DNA from 2 places in the Kaistella flava (ex Peng et al. 2021) genome. Region 2 is predicted to be linked to the other one. Evidence: riboswitches for the same ligand, from Rfam matches in the RefSeq annotation. Region 2 holds a riboswitch; the other holds the start of a gene.
What was found. A riboswitch is a leader RNA that binds a small molecule or an ion and turns the genes downstream of it on or off. The one in region 2 is predicted to bind cobalamin.
Positions count from the first base shown of each region.

Region 1: another riboswitch for cobalamin. It lies ahead of Q73A0000_RS15330 (TonB-dependent receptor plug domain-containing protein); the one in region 2 lies ahead of Q73A0000_RS02830 (acyl-CoA thioesterase).

Region 1 is NZ_CP040442.1:3,382,721-3,386,146, reverse strand. It holds gene ppk1 (polyphosphate kinase 1) at 1-2,032, shown strand, start outside; cobalamin riboswitch at 2,020-2,202, shown strand; gene Q73A0000_RS15330 (TonB-dependent receptor plug domain-containing protein) at 2,232-3,426, shown strand, end outside.
Region 2 is NZ_CP040442.1:619,843-623,268, forward strand. It holds gene Q73A0000_RS02820 (FtsK/SpoIIIE family DNA translocase) at 1-566, opposite strand, end outside; gene Q73A0000_RS02825 (hypothetical protein) at 770-1,006, shown strand; gene Q73A0000_RS02830 (acyl-CoA thioesterase) at 1,043-1,453, opposite strand; cobalamin riboswitch at 1,515-1,661, opposite strand; gene Q73A0000_RS02835 (2-hydroxyacid dehydrogenase) at 1,818-2,792, shown strand; gene Q73A0000_RS02840 (hypothetical protein) at 2,881-3,174, shown strand; gene Q73A0000_RS02845 (urocanate hydratase) at 3,325-3,426, shown strand, end outside.

The sequences.
Region 1 (3,426 bases), 950 kb from region 2:
TGCATTCAACGAAAGAGTTTTGCAAGAAGCAATGGATCAAAATGTTCCGTTGCATTTACGCATTCGCTTTTTAGGCATTTTTTCTAATAACCTCGATGAGTTTTTCAGAGTTCGAGTTGCCGGTTTAAAGCGCGCAATGGATTTTAAAGATAAATTTATCACCGAATCATTCTACCAGCCTCCAACAAAAATTTTACAAAAAATAAACGAAGTTGTCATCAAGCAACAACAAAACTTCGATAAAACTTGGAAAAAAATTCAGGTTGAAATGGCAGATCAACAAGTTTTCATTAAAACCGCTAAGAATTTAACGGCGGCGCAAAAGAAATTTGTGACGGCTTATTTTGATGAAATTGTTGAAAGTAATGTGATTCCGATTTTGTTGCATGACAATTCGCCGATGCCTTATCTAAGAGACAAGTCGCTTTATTTGGGAGTGGCAATGCGCAAAAAAGAAATTCAATATGAGAGTAAATTTGCAATTATCGAAATTCCGTCCAGAACCTTAGGAAGATTTGTTTTGTTGCCTTCTACTGATAAGAATGAAAAAAACGTGATGTTGTTAGAAGATGTCATTACTTTTAATTTACCGCACATCTTCTCTTACTTTGGTTATGAAGAATATGAAGCTCATTGTTTTAAAGTAACGAAAGATGCAGAATTCGATTTGGATAATGACATCAAAACAACTTTAGCTCAAAAAATTGAAAAAGGAATTAAATCTCGACGTAAAGGGAAACCGACGCGATTTGTTTTTGATAAAGTCATGGACAAAGCGCTTTTGGAATTTCTAATTAAAAAACTTCATTTAACGAAAAAAGACAGCATAATTCCAGGTGGGAAAATTCATAATTTCAGGCATTTTATGGAATTTCCTGAAGTTTTTGAAACGTATAAAAAACCGGTCGAAAGAACCTCTTTTGATCATCATGAATTTAAAGGAAAAAGAGTTACCGATGTTATTCAGAAAACCGATGTTCTCTTAACTTTCCCTTACCATAATTATACGCCTGTCATCGATTTACTGAGAGAATCTGCGATGGATCCTGATGTGAAGTCAATTCAAATTACAGGTTACCGACTGGCGAGTAATTCTAAAATCATCAATGCTTTAATTAATGCCGTGAGAAATGGTAAAGAAGTTACCGTGATGCTGGAACTTCGGGCGAGATTTGATGAAGAAAACAATCTGAAATGGAAAGAAATTCTGGAACAGGAAGGAGTGAAAGTTTTAACTGGAATCCCAAATAAAAAAGTCCATGCAAAACTCTGCGTCATTAAAAAAAGAGTTCACAATAAAACACTTCAATACGGATTTGTAAGCACTGGAAACTTTAATGAGAAAACAGCGAAAATCTACGGCGACCATTTATTGATGACTTCTGACCGTGGAATTATGGCAGATATTAATAAAATTTTCAAAGTGTTGCAAAAACCAAAAGACGATATTATGAATACGTTGAAGTCCTGTAAAAACTTAGTGGTTTGTCCAGAATTCATGCGGGAGAAAATAATTCATCACATTGATAAAGAAATTGAAGAAGCCAAAGCCGGGCGGAAAACGTTGATCATCATTAAAGTGAATTCACTTAGTGACAGAGAGCTCATAACTAAACTTTACGAAGCTGCAAAGGACGGTGTTGTCATCAAACTGATTGTTCGTGGAATTTACTGCGCGATTAATCAAAAAGATTTCAAACAAAAAATAACAGCTATCAGTATTGTTGATGAATATTTAGAACATTCTCGGATCATGTATTTTTACAACAAAGGTCAGGAAGATATTTACATTTCTTCAGCTGACTGGATGACGAGAAACCTGGATTACAGAATTGAAGCAGCAGCGAAAATCACGCAGAAAAACCTTAAAAAAGAAATCAAAGACCAACTTGAAATTCAATTAAATGATAATGTAAAAGCCAGAATTTTAGATAAAAAATTACGTAATGAATATGTTCAGGGGGATAAAAACCCGATTCGGTCACAAATTGAAACTTATCATTATTTAAAGAACAAATCAGTTTTAGATTAAATGAAATCACTACATTTGCACTGCTTTTAGAAAAGGGAATTGTGTGCGAATCACAAACTGTCCCCGCAACTGTAAATCACCATTAGTGAAACTGCAATACAACCACTGAGCAATCGGGAAGGTGCAGTTTTGTGAAAGTCAGGAGACCTTACTACAAAGCATTAACATAAATAAAGCTTTCGGAGGAAAGGCCTGAATAATGACTATAAAACACCACTTTTCTACTGCGTTACTATTTTGTTTTCTGTTGAGTTTTGCTCAAGAGAAAGCGATTGACACCATTTATATCTTCGACAATCAGTTGAAGAATTCTAAGAAATTTCACAAAATTGAAACTTTAAATCAAGAAGATTTGTTGAAAAACACCACGAATCTTTCGGAAGTTCTGCGTTTTCAATCTCCAGTTTACATTAAAGAAAATGGCCGTGGAATGGTTTCCTCACCATCTTTCCGTGGAACAACCGCACAACAAACTGCTTTTGTCTGGAATGGAATTAATATCAATTCTGTTTTTTTAGGACAAGGCGATGTCAATAATTTAAACCTTTTAGGTTACGACCAACTTGAAGTAAAATCGGGCGGCGGAAGCATAATTTATGGAAGTGGAGCCATCGGTGGAACGATTCATTTAAACAATGAACTTTCCTTTAATAAAGGTTTTCACTCGACTTTATTTCTGGAAGGTGGTTCATATAATACTTTCAATTCTTTTCTAAAGACTTCTTATAGCGACGATAAATTATCAGTAAAAGTTTCGGGGAATGTTGTTAAAAGCGATAATGATTATGAAGTTCCGGAAAAAAATTACGCAAACTTAAATGGTGAATATGACAACCGAACTTTCAATTTAGGAGCGGCTTATAAAATTGATTCTCAAAACAGATTGTATTGGCAAACGCAGATTTACGATGGTGAACAACATTATCCTACTTCCGAATTTGGGACGAAAACTAAATATCTAAGTAATACTTTTAGAAGTTTGCTTGCCTGGGATTTCAATTCAAAAAAAATAAATAATAGTTTTAAAGTTGCTTACCTTCAGGATGATTTTCAATATTTTGATAATATCAGTCAACCGAAAAGCAGTGGCGGATCTGGCGAAACTTATTTGGCTAAAAATGATTTCAATTATTTCTTGAATAATCATTGGGCATTCAATTTAATTTCAGAATACCATTTCGATAAAGGCGAAGGTTATCAGTCTGGAATTACTGATGTCAGCAGAAATGCAGGTTCAGTTGCGGGATTATTAAGATGGAATCCGACTCAGAAATTCAATTTTGAAGCAGGTGTTAAAAAAGATTTTGTTGAAGAGATCGTAACTCCAATTCTCTATTCTTTTTCCGGAAAAATGAATGTTACCGACTGGTATTCTTTTGCTTTAAATGTTTCTA
Region 2 (3,426 bases):
TCACTCAATTTTGATTTAATACTACTTGGACGAAGATTAAATTCTAAAATAAAATACAAAGCGATACTCAGCAAAATGACCACCCATAATCCAGCAGTACCAATAATAGAGTTTAAGAAATCCATAATTTGGAAACCGTAAACACCGCTCAAAACGCCTTCACCTTTAGTCAGTGCTCCCATAAAAATAGGTAGCCAACAAATGAAGAATAAAGAATGTCCAATAGTTTTCCAAGGTTTGAAGTAACTTTTTTTGAGGATCATCATTCCCAAAACGAAAAAGAGAAAAGCAACTAGAAATGCGGCAATTCCAATACTGTCAAAAATAAAAATATTACCGAGCCAGTCACCAATTTTTCCAAAAATGTTGGATGACTGGATTGTTTTATCGAGCATGGTTCCGGCTTGACTTTGATCTGCTTTCCAATTCATTAAATACGAAATGAAGGAAAGGGTTGCAACTACCGAAAACACTAGAAATAAAATTCCGAAAAATATGCGCGGTTTAGAAAGGATTTTGCTTTGGTCAGCCGTTTTAGGCGTTGGTTTTTTTTTGTCTTTTTCCATAATATCAATCGGGGCAAATTTAATAATAATAATTAAGAAATTTTTCTGAATTATTAAATTAATTTTTGTTTTTAAAACGTGTAAAATAAGGAATTATTACGACTTTTTCGGTTCATATAAATCCTATTTTTCGAGAAATAAATAATCTGATTTCGGAATAATATTTGAAGCAATAAAAGACATAACCTTTTAATAAATGGATCATGAATAATGCAAATAACAATTCAAAAGAGAAAGATAAATTGTCATTAGATAATAAAAAAGAAGAGGTTCTCAATGTAGAAAATCATGCATCGGAAGAAAAATTAATTACCGACAGCCATCCTATAAAACATGCTGAAAATGCAGTTCCCCCAAAAGCGTGGGAAAATCAAGAAAAGGCCTATGAAGACGAATGGGAAGATAATAAAAATCGAATGCTTGACGACGGCGATTTATAAATAAAATAAAATCCACTATTAGGTGGATTTTGTAATTTAAAACTGATTTTCTATTTCATCTCTTTCAAATATTTTCATTGGTTTTTTGTCAGCACCGATTGCTACTAAAGTAAAATCACCAGAAACTGCTCTTTCTCTTATTTCATCATACATCTGTTCGACATAAACTTCGACATTCACTTTTAAACTGGAGTTTCCGACGTATTTTACGCGACCAATTAACTCTACTAAAGTATCGGCAGGAATCGGTTTTTTGAAATCAATTCGGTCACAACTTACCGTCACAAAGGATTTTCTGGCAAATCGGGTAGCGGTCATAAAAGCAACTTCATCCATCATTTCCATCACCGTACCACCAAACATGGTATTGTGATGATTGGTAATATTCGGAAAAACAACTTTGAAAACGTGGGTTTCGGAATTTTGAATTTTTTCTTCGTAGTTCATTTTTAAATAGTTAAAATATTAATAATTGAAATGAACAGAAAATCGTTGATTATTTTCTACTTCATATCGCGAAAGTTTTTGGGGATCCGACTTTTCATTTACTGAATTACGGTTGCGCGACAGTTCGTGATTTTCACACGATTCACCCTTTTCAGGGACAAATATATAGTTTTCAAAGAAATTATCACCAATAGAAAAGTCTTCTTTAAGTCAAAATAAATTTTTTAAGAGATTAATTTTGCGGAAAAAGATCATTATTTCGGAATAAAAATTGAACTAAATTTAATAATGAAATAAATTCGATTTCTACTAAAAGCAATTTGCTTTTTTACTAAAATTTAGAAGTGAAATTTAAAATTAAACAATGAAAGTATTTATTAATCAGAGAATTCCAGAAGTTGGTTTGGAACTTTTAAAACAAGAAAATATAGAAATTATATTCCCTAAAACTGAAAATGAAAGTCGAGAGGAATACTTACAAAATTGTAAAAATGCAGACATTCTGTTGAATGTTGGTAAAAATAAATTTGATAAATATTTTTTTAATCAATGTCCCAATATAAAAGCGATTGCTTTGTTTTCTGTAGGTTTTGACAATGTGGATTTGAACGAAGCAACTCAGAGAAATATTCCAATCGGAAATACGCCTGATGTTTTGAGCAAAGCTACTTCTGATATTGCATTTCTTCTCATGCAAATGATTTCCAGAAAAGCGGGTTATTATATGGAAAAAGTAAAATCGGGAAACTGGAAAGATTTTGATGCGGTCGAACAGCTTGGTCAGCAATTGTACGGCAAAACATTGGGTATTTTTGGGTTGGGTAGAATTGGTTTTGAAATGGCTAAAAAGTGTAAAAACGCTTTTGATATGAATATCATTTATCACAATCGAAATCATAATGAACAGGCTGAAAATAAACTCGACGCGCAATATGTTTCATTTGAAGAATTGATAAAAACCTCGGACGTTATAAGTATTCACGCAAATTACACCAAAGAACAATTGGTGATTTTCAATCAATCTATTTTTGATCAAATGAAATCGAACTGTATTTTTATTAATACGGCAAGAGGCGGATTTCAAAATGAAAAAGACCTTTACGAAGCTTTAGAATCAGGAAAAATTTGGGGTGCCGGTTTAGATGTTACCAATCCAGAACCGATGGAAAAAGATAATCTGCTGTTGAAACTTTCAAATGTTTGTGTTTTACCACATATTGGTTCGGCAACGGTAGAAGCTCGAAATGGAATGGCGAAACTGGCCGCAGAAAATATTATTGCTTTTTCGAAAGGTGAAAAAATGCCTAATTGTGCAAATCCTGAAGTTTATAAAAACTAATATTTATAGTTAATGTAATTTTAATTTCAGGTTAAATTAATCTTGGAATCATTTTTGTCGCATAGCAAATACACTAAACCATTATATTATGAAACCAAAAGATAACACCCACGAGCAAAAAGAGAATTTAGAAGAAATGAACTATAGTTCGAAAGATGATATTTTTAATCAGGAAGAACACATTTCCTTAGACGGAAACGGAGATCCGATTACTGTAGAAAAAATTGAAGAAAGTGATTTGGACGAAAATCTAGATGTTCCTGGCGCAGATGCTGATGACGATATGGAAGAAATTGGATCTGAAGACGAAGAAAATAACTATTATAGTTTAAGTGATAACGAAGATGATCACGAAGAAGAAAATGAAGATCTTTTATCTTAATTAATACAACCTTACTTTTCAGAGTAAGGTTTTTTTGTGCTGAAACTGCGGGAGAGAGGAATTTTTTTTCCGCTTTTCTTTGCTTTGTATTTTCTAATTTGAATATCTTTAAAACTTCGAATATATCAACTCACAACTTTTAATAATATAATGACTTTTCAAGAACAGATTCAACAGGGAATTCCGAATGAACTTCCTTCCATAAAACCATACGATCCACAAATTAACCACGCTCCAAAGCGGAAAGAAATC